DNA from 2 places in the Bacillus sp. GW823-FHT06A10 genome. Region 2 is predicted to be linked to the other one. Evidence: a T-box and tRNA genes for the amino acid it is inferred to sense, from the RefSeq annotation. Region 2 holds a T-box; the other holds one or more tRNA genes.
What was found. The T-box of region 2 lies ahead of ileS (isoleucine--tRNA ligase). A T-box ahead of a tRNA ligase gene usually reads a tRNA of that ligase, here a tRNA-Ile.

Region 1: it encodes a tRNA-Ile, which carries the amino acid that the T-box ahead of ileS (isoleucine--tRNA ligase) is inferred to sense. The anticodon was not compared.

Annotation. Positions count from the first base shown of each region.
Region 1 covers NZ_JBXAHT010000002.1:558,291-569,916, forward strand. The annotation lists gene AC1Q8M_RS17670 (Fur family transcriptional regulator) at 1-357, shown strand, start outside; gene ispG (flavodoxin-dependent (E)-4-hydroxy-3-methylbut-2-enyl-diphosphate synthase) at 437-1,540, opposite strand; gene yqfZ (protein YqfZ) at 1,705-2,070, opposite strand; gene yqgB (protein YqgB) at 2,136-2,894, opposite strand; tRNA gene AC1Q8M_RS17690 (tRNA-Ile) at 3,137-3,210, shown strand; gene sodA (superoxide dismutase [Mn]) at 3,432-4,043, shown strand; gene AC1Q8M_RS17700 (MFS transporter) at 4,161-5,438, shown strand; gene AC1Q8M_RS17705 (peptidoglycan D,D-transpeptidase FtsI family protein) at 5,548-7,674, shown strand; gene AC1Q8M_RS17710 (PstS family phosphate ABC transporter substrate-binding protein) at 8,015-8,923, shown strand; gene pstC (phosphate ABC transporter permease subunit PstC) at 8,951-9,901, shown strand; gene pstA (phosphate ABC transporter permease PstA) at 9,903-10,769, shown strand; gene pstB (phosphate ABC transporter ATP-binding protein) at 10,798-11,613, shown strand.
Region 2 covers NZ_JBXAHT010000001.1:1,301,669-1,313,294, forward strand. The annotation lists gene AC1Q8M_RS06785 (class I SAM-dependent methyltransferase) at 1-699, shown strand, start outside; gene AC1Q8M_RS06790 (bacteriocin-processing peptidase family protein) at 988-5,190, shown strand; T-box leader at 5,282-5,522, shown strand; gene ileS (isoleucine--tRNA ligase) at 5,577-8,678, shown strand; gene AC1Q8M_RS06800 (DUF418 domain-containing protein) at 8,731-9,816, opposite strand; gene AC1Q8M_RS06805 (TetR/AcrR family transcriptional regulator) at 9,818-10,402, opposite strand; gene AC1Q8M_RS06810 (M36 family metallopeptidase) at 10,733-11,626, shown strand, end outside.

The sequences.
Region 1 (11,626 bases), on a different contig from region 2:
AAAAGAGAAGAGATGCTCAGATTATTTGCAGCACATAATCGTTATTTAACTGCGAAAGACGTTTTAGAGCATATGAAAGACGATTATCCAGGGCTTAGTTTTGATACGATTTATCGTAACTTAACAGTTTTTGCTGAGATTGGTGTTTTAGAACAAACGGAATTAAATGGTGAAAAACATTTTCGTTTCACTTGTTCTATTATGGAACATCATCATCATTTTATTTGTTTGGATTGTGGGGGGACGAAAGAGATTACTTCCTGCCCAATGGATTTTATGAATAAAGATTTTACTGGTTATGAAGTAACGGGTCATAAGTTTGAAATATATGGTCGTTGTCCAAAATGTGCAAAGTAAAAGCTCGTCGGTTATATAACTGACGAGCTTTTTTACGTAGAAAAGAAGGTTGCTCACAAATATTGTGGCAACCTTCTTTTTATTGTTCTTGTGTCTCTTTTTCTTTTTCTCGTTCAGCAGCCATTTCAGCAGCAATTACGTCGATTTCTTTTTTCAGTTCTTCTACCATTGTTTCTTCTGGTACTTTACGAACGACTTGTCCTTTACGGAATAATAATCCCTCTCCACGTGCACCAGCAATACCGATATCAGCTTCACGAGCTTCACCAGGACCATTTACAGCGCAACCAAGTACTGCAACTTTAATTGGTACTTGAAGTGTAGAGATGTATTCTTCCACTTCGTTAGCGATGCTAATTAAATCGATTTCAATACGACCACAAGTTGGACAAGAGATAAGTGTCGCTGCGTTAGAAGCAAGACCGAATGATTTTAATAATTCACGAGCAACTTTTACTTCTTCAACTGGATCAGCACTTAATGAAATACGTAGTGTATTTCCGATGCCTTTACTTAAGATTGCTCCAAGACCAGCGGCACTTTTTACAGTTCCAGCAAACAATGTTCCAGATTCTGTAATACCTAAATGTAATGGGTAATCAAAAGCGCGAGCAGCTTTCTCGTATGCTTCGATTGCTAAGTTAACATCAGAGGCTTTCATAGATACGATAATATCGTGGAAATCTAAGTCCTCTAAAATTTTAATATGATGTAGCGCGCTCTCAACCATACCATCAGCAGTTGGGTATCCGTACTTTTCTAAAATGTGGCGCTCTAATGAACCAGCGTTTACACCAATACGGATTGGAATACCGCGCTCTTTTGCTGCATTTACAACAGCTTCTACTTTATGGCGACGACCAATATTACCTGGATTGATACGTACTTTATCAATGCCACCTTCAATTGCTTTTAAAGCAAGGCGATAATCAAAATGAATATCAGCAACAAGTGGAATGTTGATTTGTTTTTTTATATCAGCAATAGCATTAGCTGCGCGTTCATCTGGAACGGCAACACGGACGACTTGACAGCCAGCTTCTTCTAAACGCTTGATTTCGGCAACTGTTGCTTCAACATCATGTGTTTTTGTTGTTGTCATACTTTGTATAATTAATTCATTATTACCGCCAATTGTTAAATTACCGACTTTAACTGGACGTGTTTTTGTACGATGAGTCATTTCATTCACGAATAGATCGCTCTCCTTATAAAAGAAGTTTCTTATTTAGTCCCTCATATCAATGATAGTATACGTGATATAGGGCTATAGAAACCGAAGTGCTCGGTTTCACTTTTACTATTGTATCAGCGCCTTTATGTAATTGACAAGGATTAAGTGATGGCTTATTGATATAACGGGAATTTATAAGACTTTCCAATTTGTATTTTTGTAGCAGATGTACTTTTGTTTAATTGTTTAAAGTCGTCAATGACTTTTTCTATGGAAGGAATTTTTTTCTTGTTAATTTGTTCTGTAATAGAAAGAACTGTCTCGCCAGTTTTTACTTCAATTGTTTTATAAGATGTATCCGTTTCTTTTTCTGTTTTATTCTCTTTATTTTGTTGGCTGTCTGTGTTTTCTTTTTTAATCGTTTGGGCAGCAGTTGTTTTTTTATATGAACTTAACATCGGTAAAGTACCGATTTTTATATCGTAATAAAATATATAACCGAGAACAAGCACGAATAGGAATATACCTAACCTCTTCATATTCTTCACTCCTTTGCTAGGAATATATGCTTGTCCAAAAAAAAAATGCCTATTTAGGCATTTTTTTATTTTTCTTTCGGTTGGGGTACCTCTTTAATCGTTAAGTATAGAACGATTAAAACAACAGCGATATAAATGAATGTTGCCCCAGGTACGACGATTTTGAATAAATCCATAATCATGAAGAAAATGGTTGGGATTGTGTAGCTGTATGCAGTTAGTGTCCAAACTTGTTTATAGGATAGTTTACGTTGACCGCTCATAGCAGAACCGATGAACGCAAGTAAAGTCACGCCTACAAAAGTGATGAATAATTGGAATAGGTACACTAAGAATCCAATAACAAATAATAAAATTGGATAAATATTATCGAATAAAGAAATAAATTCTTGTAGATCTTTTTTCTCAAGAGATGCACCTAACAAATCGTTATAAGAATACGTTTGTGTTTGACCATTTCCCATAGAGACTACTTTATCTTTTAAAACAAATAAACCTGTTTTATTTTGATATTTTTCTAGGTCTGTTGAATTTGGATCAAATACGAAAAGTGCATTTCCTTCTTCTTTTTCAATAGGCTGATCAATATCGGCTTTTAGTTCGCCATTTTCAATTTTAAAATCAGGTAAATCTTTATCGATGACTTGATTTACCATGCCTACACCATCTTGGATAAAACTACCGTACAAAAAAGTTCTTGGAATAGTAGTAATTAAGCAAAGTAGCATAATATACAAAATGGTTTTACCGATTTTTTGAAAACGGAATAGCGCCATATCTTTAGGCGAGTATATGCTTTTTACGAATTGGGTAAATATGGACATAGATTCACTTCCTTTATGTATGTATAAAATCATTGTAACGTAGGAATCTAGAGAATCTCAAGATATATTATATTTACATATAGTGGAGATAACTAAATTTCTTTTTATTAACTTTCTTCTTTTAAATAAGAAAAATACAATTGACACTTTTCTTTTCTATATGGTAAATTTATCTTACATTTCTTAAAGGGCATATCCGATAGGAATTCCTTTATTTGATATGTTGTTACATACATAATTGTGGACCCTTAGCTCAGCTGGTTAGAGCAGACGGCTCATAACCGTCCGGTCGTAGGTTCGAGTCCTACAGGGTCCATATCCATTTCGCATGTTTATTATGTTAGCAGGAAGCTTCCTTGTAGAAGGAAGCTTTTTTTACGGAATATATGAGCATTTTAATTGAAAAGAAGTGGGAATTTTGCTACTTTAATGATAGCAAGACAATGTGATTTATTTGTTTGCACCCTATGGCAATTAGGGTAGAATGAAGTTGTATGTCACTTAAGTGGCAATACATAAACTGGGAGGAATATAACAATGGCAAAACACGAATTACCAAATTTACCTTATGCGTATGATGCTTTAGAGCCTCACTTTGACAAAGAAACAATGAACATCCATCATACAAAACATCACAACACGTACATTACAAACTTAAACGCTGCTTTAGAAGGTCATGCAGAATTAGCTGACAAAAGCGTAGAAGAATTAGTTGCAAACTTAAACGAAGTACCAGAAGCAATCCGTACAGCAGTACGTAACAATGGTGGCGGACATGCTAACCATACATTCTTCTGGACAATCCTATCTCCAAACGGCGGAGGACAACCTGTAGGTGAACTTGCAACTGCAATTGAAGCAAAATTCGGTAGCTTCGATGCATTCAAAGAAGAATTCGCAAAAGCTGGCGCAACTCGCTTCGGTTCTGGTTGGGCTTGGTTAGTAGTAAACAATGGTGAGCTAGAAGTAACAAGCACTCCAAACCAAGATTCTCCTTTAACTGAAGGTAAAACGCCAGTTATCGGTTTAGATGTTTGGGAGCATGCTTACTACTTAAACTACCAAAACCGTCGTCCAGACTACATCGGTGCATTCTGGAACGTTGTAGATTGGAACGCTGCTGAAAAACGTTACCAAGAAGCAAAATAATTGTAATAAATATAGAAAAAAGCTAGGGGAGAACCCCTAGCTTTTTTCTATGCTTTCCTTTTACATAATTGAGCTTGTCTTTGGAAGACTAGAACATGAAGTAAAGGAGAGTTGTGTATGAAGTGGAAACATATAATTGGTGACGTTGAAGTGAATCGGGATTTAGTGTTATTGCTCCTTATAGGAGGTTTATACACGCTCGCAATTTCTTTATCGAATACGTTTGTAAATATTTATTTATGGAAACAAACACAAAATTATGTGAATCTTGGCTTGTATAATTTGGCCAGCGTTATATTACAGCCTCTCACATTTCTTGTAGGGGGAAAATTAGCGAAACGTATCGATCGCTCGATTTTATTACGAATAGGAGTAGGAACGCTCGCAATTTTTTTTATTGTTGTCTTAGTAGCGGGGAAAAGTGCTTCTCAGTATATTTTATTAATGGGGGCTCTTTTAGGAGTAGGATACGGTTTTTACTGGTTGGCTTTTAACTTATTGACATTTGAAATTACAGAACCAGAAACAAGAGATTTCTTTAATGGGTTTCTTGGACTTCTTACATCCTTCTCTGGGATGATCGGACCAATAGCAGCAGGATACACAATTTCACGTATGGAGAAATGGAGTGGTTATACTGTTATATTCTTTCTTTCATTAGTTCTATTTGCAATTGCTGTCGTCTTAAGCTTCTTTTTATCTAAAAGAGAATGTGAAGGGCGTTATGAAATCGTGCAAGTATTGAAAGAACGACGGATTGATAAAAATTGGGGAAAGATTACACGAGCTCATTTTTTCCAAGGATTGAGAGAAGGAACGTTTATTTTTGTCATTTCAGTATATGTTTATTTAGCAACTAATAGTGAGTTTGCATTAGGGAAATACAGTTTAGTGAACTCTGCTGTATCCTTTGTATGTTATTACTTAGTTGCTCGTATGTTAAAGAAGGAGTGGCGAAAAAAAGCAATTTTACTTGGAGGCATTATTTTATATGCTGTCGTCTTTTTAGTTATTTTCAATGTTACATACACGAAATTACTTATTTATGCGGCATGTATTGCAATTGCATATCCTATTTTACTTGTTCCGTACGGATCAATGACATATGACGTAATTGGTAGAGCGAAAAATGCGAGAGAATGGCGTGTGGAATATGTCGTTGTTCGGGAGCTGTGGCTAAACGCCGGAAGAATCTGTTCCATTTTAAGTTTTTTATGTGCTGTACTATTCTTTCCACCTGAAAAAAGTTTACCTTACTTATTATGTATTTTAGGTGCTGGACATTTTCTTATTTATTTTGCAGTTAAAAATGTCAAATATGATGAGGGAAATGCGAGTAAAGCAAGTGTTGTAACGCAAGGGAACGCGCAAAACCAAACTGAACCAGAAGGTTAACTTCTCGTTTGTTTTATGCTAGAATAGAAAAAGATGTAAGACAGCAGTGAGGACACCTGTATGAAGGTGTCCCTTTCACATTACATAGCTGTTGGTAGAGGGGGTTTGTATGAGCAAGAAACAGAAGCAAAATAAGAAAAAGACCCACGTTCCTTTTCGGTTAAACGTGCTGTTTTTCTGCGTGTTTTTAATGTTCTCCGCGGTTATTGTAAGGCTCGGATATGTACAAATTGTTCGTGGTGAAGAATATAAGAATGAAGTGGAGAAGAAAGAAAACTCAACGATAAGTAATCCTGTACCGCGTGGGAAAATATTTGACCGTTATGGGCGAGCTGTAGTAGATAATGTAGCCATTCGTACTATTACATTTACAAAAATGAAAGGATCAACTGCAGAAGATCGCTTAGAAACAGCGAAAAAGCTAGCAGATTTGATTGAAGTACCGACAGATAAATTAACGGATCGCGATAAAAAGGATTATTGGCTTGCTATGCATAAAGAGGAAGCTAAAGAAAAAATTACGAATAAAGATCGTCAAGAGTTTAAAGATAAAAAAATTGATGATAAAGAATTAGACGAGCGCCAGCGAAGTCGTGTAACAGAAGAAGAGGTTAATCAATTATCCGCAAAAGATCTAGAAATACTAGCGATTAAGAGTAAGATGGATGGCGGATATGCAATGACACCTCAAGTTATTAAAAAGGATGCTACAGAAAAGGAATATTCGATTATTAGTGAAAACTTAGCAGTATTACCAGGTGTAGATACGAATGTTGATTGGGATCGAAAATATACGTACGATGATTTATTCCGAAGTGTACTTGGTGGGGTGTCGACATCTGATGAAGGCTTACCTAGAGAAAGACTAGATTACTATCTTGTTCGTGATTATAATCGAAATGACCGAGTAGGAAAAAGTTATCTTGAGCAACAGTATGAAGATAGCCTACACGGTACGAAAGCAGAAGTTAGAAATGTTACAGATAAAAACGGTAATATTTTAGAAACGATTAATGTATCAAAAGGACAAAGTGGTAATGACCTGAACTTAACAATTGATATGGAATTACAAAAGCGCGTGGAAGATATTCTTGCGAAGAATTTAATGAGGTTTAAAGGAAGCGAACCTCTTTTAGATCGCGCATTCGTTGTAATGATGAACCCAAAAAATGGCGAAGTTTTATCTATGGCGGGGAAACAATTAGTTAACGAAGATGGTCAAACGAAAGTAAATGACTTTGCATTAGGTACCATGACAAGTTCTTATCCGATGGGATCAACTGTAAAAGGTGCAACAGTACTTACTGGATATCAAACTGGTGCGATTCAACCAGGATCGGTGCAATTGGATGAACCAATTAAATTAAAAGGTACACCTACGAAGTCGTCTTGGAAAACGATGGGATACATTAATGATCTTACAGCTTTAAAAATGTCTTCTAACGTTTATATGTTTAAAACAGCGATGAATATCGCCGGTGTTCAGTATGTGAGAGGTGGTACGTTAGATATACCTCAAAAAGCATTTGATACGATGCGTTATTATTTCGGACAGTTTGGACTTGGTGTAAAAACAGGAATTGATTTACCGAATGAATCTGCTGGTCAGATGGGTAGAAGTAGTCAACCAGGTTTCTTACTAGATTTATCAATTGGACAGTATGATACGTATACACCGCTTCAATTAGCGCAATATATTTCGACGATTGCCAATGGCGGATATCGTATGCAACCACAAGTTGTAAAAGAAATTCGTCAACCGGCAGTGAAACCGGATGAAGTTGGGAAAGTTGTTCAATCTATGGAACCGAAAGTATTAAATCGTGTTGATATGCCAGAATCGCAAATTAAACGTGTTCAAGAAGGATTTAGACAAGTGTATAATGATTCAGGTGGTACAGCTACAAAATACTTTACAGGTGCAAAATATAAAGCGGCAGGGAAGACAGGTACCGCGCAAACTGTGTATGGCGGAGATAAAGAGATTGGTAGAAAGGCAAACGGTGAACGTGTGGAAACATATAACTTAACATTAGTAGGTTATGCGCCACTTGAAGATCCAGAAGTAGCATTCTCTGTTGTCGTTCCGTGGGTACATGATGATAAGACTGGTATTAATGGATATATTGGTCGTGAAATTATGGACGCTTACTTTGATTTGAAAAACAAAGAAGTAAATGGTGAAGCTCCAAAAGATGATAAAGACAATAAAAATAAAGAGCAAGATGATGAATAAAAAAGTTGTAAAAAAGCACACTATCTGAAAAGATAGTGTGCTTTTTTTTATGGTTTATGCATATCGTGTAATAAATGTGGACAAGTATACAACATTGAAAAAACGCGGCCGTATAAATGATACTTGTATATGGTGGGATAGGGGATAAATATTTTATAGGGGAATCATCAGAGGAAATGAATAGCTACTACTGAATTAAAATTGTACCGTATGTTGATTTATGTGGAACTTTACAAAACTTTTACAAACAATTAAAACCGAATTAATAGTTTAGCAGTATTCTTATATCTGTAATCCTGTTATTTCCGGTTACTTCTAGGAGGAAGAACACGTGAAATGGATGCGTACACCGATTATAATTTTCGTACTATCGATATGGTTCCTCTGTTTTGAAATGTCTACTGCATTTGCTTTAAATGAAATGGGAGAAGTGAGAGTTGATGGATCCTCAACGGTTTTTCCTATTATAGAAGCAGTAGCGGAGGAATATACAAAGGTGCATCCAGACGTGAAAATTTCCATCAGTGTTTCTGGAACTGGAGGAGGATTTAATCGTTTCAGTAAAGGAGAAGTAGATATAAATAATGCTTCGAGAGTAATGAAACAAGTCGAGAAAAATGAGATGAAGAAAAACTCTATTCAGTTCACACCTTTTGAGGTCGCTAACGATGGTCTTACAATTGTCGTGAATCGGCACAATACATGGGTAGACGATATGTCAGTAGACGAGTTACGTTTACTGTGGAGTGAAGATGGAAGAGAGAAGCGATGGTCACAAATTCATTCAACATGGCCACGTGAACAAGTGAAGTTTTATGCACCAGGCGTAGACTCTGGTACTTATGATTATTTTCAAAATGTCATCTTACAAAATCATCGCATTGTAAAAAAAGTCTCTTTGTCTGAAGATGATCAAGTTATTATGCAAGGGGTAATGAATGATAAACATGCCATTGCTTTTGTAGGATATGCTTATTATATGGCTAATCGAGATAAGGTGAAAGCAATAAAAGTGAATGGTGTATTTCCGACGAAAGAGACCATTCAGTCAGGGAAGTATAAGCCGTTATCTAGGCCGCTACTTACTTATGTGAATAATGCATCTATCCGAAATAAAATGAATGTAGCAAACTATGTTGAGTTTATGATTCAGCATGTTGGTAACCTCGCTGAAGAGGTCGGGTATGTAAAATTAAGAAAAGAAAAATACAATGAACAGCTGCGTATGTTAACAGAAATAAAAAGGTAATGTCAGGGTGGAAAGGGGTTTTCATCTTTGGCTCATAATGACAAAAGTCAAATTACATTTTCTGTACAACATTTGATTGAAAGAAATACAAAACAAAGAAAAAAAACGCAGCGAATCAATCGAATAATGCCTTTGTTACTAAAAATAATTGCTAGCGTTTCTATTGTTACGACACTTGGAATTGTTTTTACGCTCTCTAATGAAACAATCATGTTTTTTCAAAAAATATCATTGTACTCCTTTTTGACGGAGAAAGAATGGTTACCGTTTTTTGAAAATCCTAAATTCGGTATATTACCACTTATATGTGGAACGTTCCTTGTAACAGCAATCGCTATGTTTGTAGCAATTCCTATCGGTTTAGCGTGTGCCGTATTTTTAAGCGAATATGCTTCAAATAGTGCACGGAAAATATTAAAGCCGATGTTAGAGCTATTAGCAGGTATCCCGACAATTGTATATGGTTTTTTTGCATTAACAATTGTTACGCCGCTTTTACAAAGGATTATACCAGATTTACAGTTTTTTAATGCGATTAGCCCAGGAATCGTTATCGGATTTATGATGATGCCTACAGTTGCATCTCTATCTGAAGACGCGATGAGAGCTGTGGCGAAAGGGACGAAAGAAGCTTCATTAGCACTCGGAGCGACGCGGTTTGAAATGGTAAAACAAGTGGTGTTTCCGTCCGCTTTTACAGGGATTATGGCAGCAATTATATTAGCGGCTTCGCGTGCAATTGGTGAAACGATGATTGTTGTAATTGCGGCAGGATCCACACCAAATGTATCGCTTGATCCGACACATTCTATTCAAACGTTAACAGCCTATATTGTGCAAGTAAGTTTAGGTGATGCTCCGCATGGAACGATTACGTATTACAGCATGTATGCTGTAGGTGCAACATTATTTTTGTTTACTTTTATTATGAACATCATTTCGCAGTCAATTATGCGCCGTTTTAGGAGGATGACATAATATGCGGATGTTGAATCATAAAAAAATACAAAAAAACATGGCATCACGCTTTTTAAAAGATCGAATTTACAAATTGTTATTTTATATAGCAATTTTATTTTCAATCGTAATTTTGTTTGTGTTACTGTTTCAAATTGTTGAAAAAGGTATAAGCTATCTTTCAATAGATTTCTTTACAAATTTCGCTTCACGTAATCCGAAAGAAGCTGGTATTGCTGCGGCTTTGTCAGGGACAATATTATTTATGAGTATTGTTATACCTGTTTCTTTTATATTTGGAGTTGGAACAGCCCTTTATTTAGAGCAATATGCGAAGGAATCTCTATTTAAAAAAATAGTAGAGATTAATAATCAAACGTTAGCAGGAGTACCATCCGTTGTATTTGGATTGCTTGGTTTAACTATTTTTGTATATGCTCTTCATTTAGGAGAGAGTATAGTTGCAGCAGCACTGACGATGAGTTTACTCGTCTTACCAACAGTTGTTGTGGCGAGTCAAGAAGCAATCCGATCAGTACCAAGTGCATTATTAGAGGGTTCTTACGGATTAGGTGCTACGAAGTGGCAAACGATGTATCAAATTGTATTGCCATATGCTTTCCCGGGGATTATAACGGGCTGTACGTTAGCGATATCAAGAGCAATTGGAGAAGCAGCACCACTATTAGTTATTGGGGCACTTGCGTTTGCAAATTATGTTCCATTTAGTATGTTTGATAGATTTACAGTTTTACCAATTCAAATTTTTAATTGGATGAGTAGGCCACAAGAAGAATTTCAGTATGTAGCAGCAGCTGGGATGATTGTTTTGTTAGGTTTGTTGCTATTTATCAATATATTTGTTTTATGGTTACGAAATCGAAAATAAGTTGGAAGTGGATGAAAGGGGAATTCAAATGGTAGCAACAGTAGTAAATGTACAGGTGAAAAACGAAGAGAAAATCGAGACTGCGCCAAAGAAAGTAGTATTTGATACGAAAAACTTAAATTTATGGTATGGGGAAGACCATGCTTTAAAAGATATTAATTTAAGTATTCATGAGAATGAAGTTACAGCAATTATCGGTCCAAGTGGCTGTGGTAAATCAACGTACTTAAAAACGTTAAATCGCATGGTAGAGTTAGTACCGATCGTTCGAACTACAGGTGTAATTGAATATAGAGAACGCAATATATTTGATAAATCATATCCAGTTGAAGAATTAAGAACGCACGTAGGAATGGTGTTCCAAAAGCCAAATCCATTTCCAAAATCTATTTATGAGAATGTAGCATACGGTCCAAAAATCCATGGTATTCGTGATAAAAAGACATTAGATGAAATTGTTGAGAAAAGTTTACGCGGAGCAGCGATTTGGGATGAGTTAAAAGATCGTTTGCACGATAATGCATACGGTTTATCTGGTGGACAGCAACAGCGTCTATGCATCGCACGTTGCTTAGCTATTGAGCCAGACGTTATTTTAATGGATGAGCCAACATCGGCACTAGATCCAATTTCAACATTAAAAGTAGAAGAATTAATTCAAGAGTTAAAGAAAGACTTTAGTATTGTTATCGTAACGCATAATATGCAACAAGCAGCGCGTATTTCAGACAAAACCGCTTTCTTCTTAAGCGGGGAAGTTGTGGAGTATACAGATACAAACAAATTATTTACGACGCCTTCAGATAAGCGTACAGAAGATTATATTACAGGTCGCTTTGGTTGATATCGTTGCAAAG
Region 2 (11,626 bases):
CCAGAAGGATCAAAGTATACAGGCATTGATAGTGGAGAAACATTATTAGCCGAAGCGAGAGAGTTGTTTCGTTTACTTCCGTACGAGTCAGAATTTCTGGAGGGAGATGCTATAGAAATTGAATTGAACGATACATATGATATAGCAATTTGTCATGCCTTCTTATTACATATGAGTTCACCAAAAACGATGCTACAAAAAATGATTCATTCAGTTAAAAGTGGCGGGAAAATAATCTGTGTTGAACCACATTGGATATCAAATATGTCTTCATACACTTTGGATGGAGAGAACCAATCGGAAATTATCCAGCTAGGCATTTTGCAGAATTTATTTGAAAATGATACGCAAAGAAATGGTAAAGATGGCAATATAGGCATGAAAATACCGATATATTTAAGTGAATTAGGTGTGAAAAATATTGAATGTAGAGTAAGCGATAAAGTGAACTTTTTAGATTCAAATATGCATCACAATGATAAAAACGATTTGTATCAATCATTAAAAGAAGAGGGGATTGCAGGTGATCCGGGTGATAAGCAACAATTTGTAGAACGTTTAATGGCTAAAGGATTAACATATGATGATGCGCTAGCTCAATATGAAGCTGAACTACGATTTTTTAAAATATTTCATGTGCATTCTTCTTTAGTATACGCTCCGAATATGAAAATTACATTTGGTGACATAGTATGTTAAAAGTCATGATATATAAGGATTGTCGTTTAATGTCGATATATTTGAATTATCGCTGATATAATTTTATGTACTGATTTCAGCTTCTACAAGATAAAAAACCGCATGTTACGTTATTCCATATAATCAAACAAAATACAGAGAAAAACAATCATTTTTACTATATTTTGTTATAAATTTGAATAATATTAATTAATACCATCCATTATAAGAGATTTTAGTTGAATACATACTATATGGTGTGTAAAATCTAAGCAAGTAGCAGTATAAATATAAATTCGAGGTGAATGCATGCTAGATTTTAAGCAGTTAGAAACTTGTTTAAAAGACAAGAGATTTGTAGATGGATTACAGGAAATAAATAATGAAATTGCATATATAAAAGAAACGAATACTTTATCCTATGTGAAGAATTGGCTTGCCAATATTACTTCGCATAAGGAGTTCGATATATTAATTCGCCTTACTGATGAAGGGCTTATGCACCAATACAGTTCATTCCTCATTCGTTACGCTTATAAAAAATTCCCAAATATGAGAACGCTCTCTTTATATTGTGATGAGTTAATTGATGAGCGGAAAATTCTTGAAGCAGAGCAGTTGTTAAAATCTTCTTTAGAAGAGTTAAGTAAAGAAGAAATAGATGCAGATTTTTTAGCGAAAACATATTTTACATTAGTACGATGTCTTTTAGAAATGAAAAGAAATGAAGAAGCGCTAATGTATATGCAAAAAGCAGAGGAGTACAGTACGCGCGTAGTGTTTGATAAATGGGGCTACGTTTATATGCATACAGGCGAATGGGAGAAAGCGGAAGAACAACTTATTGCTGGCATGCAGCATGAAGATTGTGAAGAGTTATCTACCTATTTATTATCACAATTGTATGCAAATAAAGGAGAACAAAAACGTGCGATACAGTTAATTAATGATGCGATTGTAAAGTTCCCACAAGTACCATATTTTCATTTTGAGAAGGTAAAGTATTTATTAGATTTAGAGCAATATGAAGAGATGTTAGCGGTAATAGATAACATAAATACTCAGCTGCCATATCATGCTTATAACACTTACTTTGTACATTTACGTGCAGAAGCGCTGTACAAAATGAATAAATTTGCAGATTTACAAAAGCTATTAAAAGAAGAAAAGAGTTTAAAAGAATCTTTATATCATAATTTAGAAAAAAATCCGGATGGAAAAAAGGTTCACTTGCCGATAGTTCCTATTGTACAAAAGGATAATTATTGTGTTCCGACAAGTTTAGAGATGATGTTGCGTATATGGGGAGAGACACGTACACAAGATGAAATAGCAGAGTTTATTTTTAATATGACAGGATCGAAGTTTTCAGATACTGTTTCTTATTTAGAAGAATTAGGTTATGAATATCGTTATTTTAAAGGGAATGAAGAGAATTATAAGAGACTAATTGATGAAGGAATTCCTGTTTTATTAAGTATAGATATTGAGCATGCTTCACACGTACAAGTTCTATTTGGATATGATGATACATTGCAAGCTTTCTATGTTCAAGATCCAAACTTTATAGAACCAGTTCTTGTAGAATATAGTAAATTACAAGAAAAATATCGTTATACAGGCTGTTTAGCAATCACGTTTGTTCCGAAAGAAAAGAAGGCGCAACTAGCGTTTCTAAGTGAGGAAGAAAATCGTTATTTTAAATCTATTTTTTCTCTTACGGATCATTTAGATGAACATGACAAAGAGGGAATTAGTAACTTAGTACAATTTTTAAAAGAAACGAGCGATAATCCAAATACGTGGCTATATACGATAAAGCACTTAGATGTTGAAGTAGATAAAGAATTTATTTTATATTGTATCGATAAGTTAATGGAAAAGTTTCCGAACTCGGACTTTGTTAAATTGCATGGTGCACAGTGTTTTATTCGTCTTCAGGAAGTAGAGAAAGCGGAGCAAATGCTGACAAGCGTTGAGAAGAAAAATAATCGTGCATTATATCATTTGATAAATGGAAGATATGCTTTTGAGCAGGAAAGTTATATAGAAGCGATTTCAAGCTTTCGTTCATCGTTACAATTAGACGCAGATCAGCCTATTGCTTGGAGTTTTCTCGCTTTATCCTATATGTATATTGATCAATCTGAAAAAGCATTGCAATACTCTCAAGTTGCGTTAGAGCGCAGTCCTGAAAGGTTCACTTTAACGAATCACGGTTTAATATTAATAGATTTAGAAAGATATGAAGAAGCATATGAAATCTTTAATGACTTGTTAAAAGAGTATAAATATGAAGCACATGTATGGTATGAACGAGCGAGATGTGCACATCAACTAGGAAAATTATATTTAGCAATAAAAGGGCTTAAAGTAGCGATTCTTTTGGATAGTAATGCACCTTACATTTATACGAAACTTTCGGAAATATACGAATCTGATTTGAAGGATGAGGAAAGTACGAAAGAAATTTTATTAAACGGTATTGAGAATTGTGATGATAAAGCACCTCTTTACGTAAAATTAGGTGACTATCATTTTCAAAATGATAGCTTGGAAGAAGCAGAAGTATTGTATAAGCGTGCTTTAGAAGAAAATGATGAGGATGTTTATTCTCACTTCGGACTTACACAAGTGTATATGGCAAGAGAACAATATAAGGAAGCAAAAGAATATATTCTTGGTCTTGAGAAGCAAATTGAAAAGAGCCAAGATTTCCTCATGAATGCAGGAATGGTTTTATGGGATGCTGAAATTGAACTTGGTGGAAATGAAGAAGGATTTAAAGTAGCGCTATCTAAGTTAGAAAATGGTATAAAGAAAAGTGATTATAATGTAGCAAGTGCGTTAGATGAATATGTGAATCGAATTAAAGGAACGGAATTTGTACAACGAGGTATAGCGTTTTTAAGAACGTTACACAAAGAAAGAAATGAAGTAAGTGAGTACGGTTGTTATGCAGGTATTTTATATGAATCTATTGGACAGTATGGCCAAGCGATGAAAAGATATAATAAGGCGATAGAACAAAAGGACACGGCATTACCGTATTACCGAATTGGTGAAACACTTATGGCATTAGGGCAATTGACGGAAGCAAAACAAGCGTATGAAACATGTTTAGAGCTTGATGGGAATTTCGTAGGTGTACATTTACAGCTTGCGGAAATATACGAAAAAGAAGAAAACCGTTCTAAAGAACAAAGTCATATGGTTCAGGCGATGAAGGAAGAGCCATTGCATATTAATATGGAATATTTGGCACAGCTTTCAGTAGATATGAATCTTCAGGAAGAATTGCTGACGGAACTAGAACAATTAGCGGACGAAGTACCTGAAATATGGCGTTTAGATGCGATTGCATATGTGTACGGAGCGATGAATGAAATAGATAAAGAACAAGAACAGATTGAATACGCGCTACAATTAGATGGTGAGCATATAGAAGTTCTATATCATTATGCAAAAGTATTAGTGAAAAAAAGAAATGTAAAAGCAATTGAAGTTGCAATGAAAGTAATACAAAAAGATTTTGATAATGAACGTATATTTGATGTTTATGTAAAAGCAGTAGAGCAACATAAAAAATTGTCTAACATACGAGATTTTCTTCATACGTTAAAGGTGAAAAAAGCAGAAAGAAGTACAGCATTCATGTATGCTGCAGCTGCGGTTACGGAAATATGGATTGAACGGCAGCTGCATGAACAGCCAAAACGATCTATCATTACGAGAGCTTTTTATCGTATGAAAAATCGTGCGAAAGAAATTTCAATGGTTACTATGATAATTGATTTATATGAAATCTCTTTAAAGTTAAATCCGAAAAATAGTATGGCAGCACAGCGATTTGCGCTATTTTATGAGAATGTAGAGATGAATAAAGAAGCAATAGAGATTCTTCACACGTCACTAGAAAATAGATGGGATTATGAAGTAGCGAAGCAACTTGTAAATCTTTTCATTGAGTGCGAGGAAGAAGATATGTTAAGAGATGCTTTGGAATTAACGAAGCAAATGGTTCGAGAACTACCAGATGATTATGATACTCTTCTTCTGCAAGCACAAGTATTCTTTAAAGAAGGGGAAGAAAGAAAAGCAGAAAAGATTACCTTACAATTAACGGAGCAAACACCATTCGTAAGTAGAGCATTTCTTGCTTTAGGAGAAATGTATCAAAGTCAAGAAAGGTTTGAAGAGGCAATTCATGTATTAGAAAATGCTTCTATAAATCATCCAAATGAAACAGCAATTCTCCTTTCTTTAGCGTCTTCATATCATGGTGCCGGCCAAACACTAAAGGCAGAAAAAATAGCAAATGAAGTATTAACAATGGATGCAAATGATTTGTTAGCAAGATATGATCGTGCTTGTTATTTAGCACAGTTAAATAGAAATGAAGAGGCGAAGGAAGAGCTTGAAATTGTCCTTCGTGAGGATGAATCGGGATTCTTTGCTGAACTTATTGAGGATGATGAAAATTTAGCAGCATTGCGAGAATTTGAAAAGTAATTGTATAAGAATAGGGGAAAAGATAAGGATATATTTTGAATTAGTTGACAATTAGTTATCAAATGGCATAAAATAACTTTTAACAAAGTATACAAATCTGAAGACGAGAAAGAGTAAAATAGTGAACTGTTCTCCAGAGAGCCGGTATATTGCTGAAAGCCGGTGGGCAGACGTTATTTGAAAATCATCTCCGAGGAGCCGAGGCTGAAAGTGAGTAAGCCCGGACGGATGTCTACCGTTACAAAGAACACGTATGATAGTACGTTGCTAAGCGCTATTAGTGAAAAAGCTAATAGAATTAGGGTGGTAACGCGGGTAAACCCGTCCCTACTTCATAGGGACGGGTTTTTTGTGTGCTTTTAAAACATTCAAAGGAGTGATTGTAGATGAAGAAAGTAGATGTAAAAGAGTCAGCTGTAGGGAGAGAAACACGTATTCGTAAGCAGTGGAACGAACAAAGCATTTTTGAACAATCAATTCAGAATCGAGAAGGCGCGCAATCGTTTGTGTTTTATGAAGGACCACCAACGGCGAACGGTTTACCACACGTCGGCCATGCACTTGGTCGGGCAATTAAAGATTTAGTAGCAAGATATAAAACGATGGCTGGTTATAAAGTAGTAAGAAAAGCAGGATGGGATACACATGGTTTACCTGTAGAACTAGGTGTTGAGAAGCAACTTGGTATTTCTGGTAAACATGAGATCGAAGAATATGGCATTGAACCATTTATTCAAAAGTGTAAAGAGAGTGTTTTCACATATGAAAAGCAGTGGCGTGAATTCACTGAAAGTATTGGTTATTGGGTAGATATGGATGATCCATATGTAACTTTAAAGAATCCATATATCGAAAGTGTATGGCATATTTTGGGGACAATCCATGAAAAAGGATTGTTATATAAAGGACATAGAGTTTCACCATACTGTCCAAGCTGCCAAACCTCATTGAGCTCACATGAGGTTGCACAAGGGTATAAAACAGTAAAAGATTTAAGTGCAACTGTGAAGTTTAAAGTGAAAGATAGTGAAAATGAGTATTTCTTAGGTTGGACAACAACGCCTTGGACACTTCCAGCAAACGTAGCGCTTGCTGTACATCCAAATATGGAATATGTTAAAGCAAAACAAGAAAGTCATGTATACATTGTTGCGAAAGAACGTGTACAAGAAGTATTAAAAGAAAACTATGAAGTATTATCTGTTCATAAAGGCGAAGAATTATTAAACACATCTTATACAGCGCCATTTCCGATGAAAGAAGTTACAAATGGTTATCGCGTTATCGCAGCAGATTTTGTAACGGCAGATAGTGGTACAGGACTTGTTCATATTGCTCCAGCATATGGAGAGGACGATTATAGAGTTGTTCAAAGTGAAGGATTGTCATTCTTGCACGTTGTAGATGAAAAAGGTGAGTATACAGAAGCGGTACCATTTTTGAAAGGTAAATTTGTAAAAGATTGTGACGTTGACATTGTTCGTTATTTAGCGAAAGAAGGTTTGCTATATCATAAAGAAAAATATGAACATAGCTACCCACATTGCTGGCGTTGTGATTCACCACTACTTTATTATGCAGGAGAAAGTTGGTTAATCCGAACAACTGCAATTAAAGATACATTTTTACAAAATAATGATTCAGTTACTTGGTATCCGGATCATATGAAACATGGACGATTTGGTAAGTTTTTAGAAAATATGGTGGACTGGAATATTAGCCGAAATAGATATTGGGGAACGCCATTAAACGTGTGGGAATGTGAAAGTTGTGATCATCAGTTTGCGCCGAAAAGCATTGCCGAATTAAGAAAGCATAGTACGAAAGAAACACCGGAAGATTTAGAATTGCATAAGCCTTATGTAGATGAAGTTCAAGTCCGCTGCGAAAAATGCGGAGGCACAATGAATCGTACACCAGAAGTGATTGATGTTTGGTTTGATAGTGGTTCTATGCCATTTGCACAATATCATTACCCATTTGAAAATAAAGAGTTATTTGAAGAGCAGTTTCCAGCGGATGTTATTGCAGAAGGAATTGATCAAACACGCGGCTGGTTTTATAGTTTATTAGCAGTATCAGCACTATATACAGGAAAAGTACCGTATAAACGAGTGTTATCACTAGGGCATGTTTTAGATGAAGAAGGGCAGAAAATGTCTAAAAGCAAAGGAAATGCACTAGATCCAGTTGATTTAGTAGATAAGTTTGGTGCAGATGCGCTAAGATGGGCTTTACTTGTTGATAGTGCCCCGTGGAATGCGAAGCGTTTTTCTGAAAGAACAGTACTGGAAGCGAAATCTAAATTTGTAGATACATTAGTCAATGTGTATAGCTTCTACGTTTTATATGCAAATTTAGATGAGTATAACCCGAAAGAAACGTATGATGTAAGGCGTACGAAATTAGACGAATGGGTATTATCAAGATTGCATAGTACAACGAAAAAAGTGAGAACAGCACTTGATGATTATCAATTTACGAATGCAGCTCGTGAAATTGCAGCACTTGTAGATGAAGTGAGTAACTGGTATGTAAGACGCTCACGTAATCGTTTCTGGGAATCTGGTATGAACGCTGAAAAAGCTGCTGCGTATGAGACACTTCATGAAGTACTTGTAACAATTAGTAAATTAATTGCACCATTCACACCGTTTGTCGCGGAAGACATTCATCTTAATTTAGAAGGAAGTAGCGTTCATTTAGCTGATTATCCAGTTGTAAATGAATCACTACTTCAGCCGAAATTAGAAGCGGAAATGGATGCTGTTTTACAAGTTGTTGAACTTGGAAGAAGTAACCGTAATCAGCATTCTTTAAAAGTAAAACAGCCGCTAGCAGAACTTGTATTACTTGAGCATAACGAGAATGATATGGATTGGGAATCTTATCGTGATATCGTTATGGATGAGTTAAATGTAAAAGCGTTCCATGTTGAACTCGATGAAACAAAATACACATCATATCAATTGAAGCTCAATTTTAAAACAGCGGGGCCGAAATTCGGTAAAAATGTGAATGCAGTGAATGGTTGGCTAAAACAATTATCACAAGAAGAAGTACAAAACTTTGTATCAACAGAAAGAGCAGTTTACGAAGCAACACCAGGAGAAGAAGTAGTTGTAACTGCTGAAGATGTGTTAGTTGAGAAAGTTGCAAAATCAGGATTCTCTAACACGACTAACGGACAATATACGGTTATGTTAGATACGAATGTAACAGAAGAATTGTTACAAGAAGGAGTAGCGCGTGAATTCATTCGTGCGGTTCAAGAATATCGTAAACAGTTGAATTTACCAGTTAATTTACGAGTCGATGTTATTCTCGATACAGAAGAAGAACTACAACGAACGTTAACGAACCATAAAGATTTATTGGAAGAAAACTTACTCGTTAAACAATTTACATTTGGTCACTTAACGAACGAAGACGATGAACTTTCTTTAGGTGAAACAAAATTTAGAATTAAATTAAGTGCAGCTAATTAAAGAAAAAAGGAAGTTGGAATGATTCCAACTTCCTTTTTCGTATGGAGGTAAATTAACTAGCTAATTTCCTCATAATCCATTCGATAGGTCCTCTAGAAAATTTCTTTCTCCATAATACGCTAAACAAAATACTGAAAATGAAAAATACAGTAGTAAATAATAAAACGAAAAGTAGTGTTTGATGTTCCATTCTATTGAATAGAATTAATGTCCCGATCCCGATAAATACATGACTTACATAATGAGTTAATGTTAATTGACCTGTTTGTATAATGGAAGTAACAAACCAATTATTTTCATATTTTTCAGTGATATAGAGGCAAAGTATCAATATAGCAATAGCAGATCCTGTTGCAGATAAAATGTACAATACATTTGGTAAAATGGGTCCTGTATTAAACAAAAATGTAGCAGCTGCTTTGCCAATGTGTGGAATGAAGTAGTACGTGAGCCCTTTTGATAAAAGTTCTATCAGTATGGTGAATGTAATACCGAGCAAGAGCAACCTATCTCTAATCTTTTTATTATGAAGATCTAATCTGCCAATTATCATACCGATTAAGAAGAATGAAAACCATGGGAAAAAAGGGTGATAACCATTAAAGAATAAATTGCGAAGAAAACCGTTAACTGTCCAGAAGTCTACATAGTTTATAAATGGAGTAGGGCCTCCCCAACCTTCGAAAGCATTGAAAGTAAGCTGAAGAGATTGTGCCAAGAGTAGGATAATAATAGATAAGAAGAGTAATGCTTTTTTTCGGACTGTAATGAGTAAGGCAGCAACGAAAAGGTAAACACCATAGTAGTGTAATATATCCCCAGTCCACTCCATTACGTATAAAAGTAATCCTAAAATAAATAAGAATAGTGCCCGTTTCCATATGATCTTTCGGCTATTAGAAATTTTTATTTTTTCATTTCTAGCAACAGAGGATCTAGTCATTAAAGATATTCCAATTCCAGCAAGTATAACAAACAAGGCAGAAGCTCTACCTTCAAAAAGTGACATGAAGGTTATTAAAAATGGGGGACCATTTCCTTCTGCACCTGTTATCACCATAAAATTAACAAGCAGCATACCAAACATCGCCAAGGCCCTAGCAAAGTCTAAGCCGATAATTCGTTTTTTAGTATTCAATTCAATCCCTTCTTTCAAAAATACTGTTTACAGCTTCCATCCATATTTGTCTATAATCTATATCCACATGTAACATCATAAAATTCCCGACATTATCAAGCACTAATGCTAACATATGAGCTTTTGAAACTAGATTTTTATTTTCAATTAATTGCAGCTCATTTGCTTTTGTAAGGAGTGATTCAAACCCTTGTAAATATTCTGTTTGCACAGTTAGTAATCGATCTTTGTACATATCATTTCTTGAAGATAGTAATACATATTCTTGCAACACACGATTAAAATAAGGATCGTTCTGCTGTTCATCAATTATTTTGAATCCAATTTCAATGCATTTCTCAATAAAATTTTCTTTCGTAAACTCTTCTGTATGGAAGAAGGAAGAAAACTGCATCGCAGCACATAATTCTGTGAAAATACATTCGATTAATGCATCTTTAGATTTAAAGTAATAATAAATGGACGGTTTAGCAATTCCGACTTCTTCAGCAATCATTGAATAAGTCGTTTTGGTAATACCATGTCCGGCAAACAGTCGATAGCTTGCTTCCATAATTGAAGAGAGTGTTTCTGCACTTTTGCTCATAATAAAGCCTCCTAAAAAAGGTTATATAAATCGTATCATTCATTAATATTTTTTTCAACCTACCGTTAGGTAAAAAAGTGGCCTGTTTTTTACAAAGTCATTTAAAAAGTTTAAGAGTTAAGGAATTGCTTTAGAAATATATTTCTAAAATATTGTGTTCACTTTACACATAAATATTGAGAAAATTTCACTTACCCTAAATGGAAAGGTAATAGAAGTGTCCATAGAGAATTACTCGTAGATTCAATTTTTATCCCCCCATTTTGTGGGGAATGATTGCCGAGTGGTAATGGGATAAGGTTGAGCTACTTTATTAGGGGGAGTGGTTCTATGTTTAATAAAAAAATGGTGGCAATGGCAATGACTGTACCGTTAGTAATGGGGACGATTTCTACGGTTTCGGCATTGGAAAAACAACAGCAAGTAAAGTTAGAAGCTTATTCGCCACAGAAAAAAGCAACTGAATATTTAAAAGAAAATGCTGCGCAGTATGGATTGAAAACAGACCTTTCAGACTTGCAATATATTTCTACAACAGAAACGTCAGTAGCTTCATATGTTAGGTTCCAACAAGTTGTTAATGGTGCACCTGTATTTTCAAAACAAATAACAGTTACGCTTAACGGAGAGGGAAAGGGAGTACTCGCTGTTTCTGATTATCAGCCTGTTACAGGTGTGAAGGAAGTAACGACAAAAATTAGTGAAAAAGATGCAATACAAAAATCAATGGCGTATGTTGGAGAAGCAAGTGAGCAAAATTTATGGGCTCCTACAGATAAAGAGTTCGGATATATTGTTGAAGAAGGAATTGCTCGTCCAGTATATAAAGTTGTAGTCCATTCTAATAGTCCATTTGGTGCATGGGAAACATTTATTGATGCAGAAAATGGAAAGTTAATTAAAAAGGTTGATATAAACCGAAAAGCTGAAGGATCAGGAAAAGTATTTTTACCTAACCCAGTCGTATCTAGCGGTAGTAAAGTAGGCTTAAAAGATAATAACGATGCAGATTCAACAGCTCTAACGAACCAACTGAAAACTGTTACGTTAAAAGGTTTAGATGGAACAGGATTTTTAATTGGAGAATATGTAACGATTTCTTCAAAAGCGAAAACAAAATCTATGAATTTACAATTTAACTATACACGCGCAAATGATAGCTTTGAAGATGTTATGTCGTACTATCATATCGACACATTGCAACGTTACATTCAAAGTCTAGGT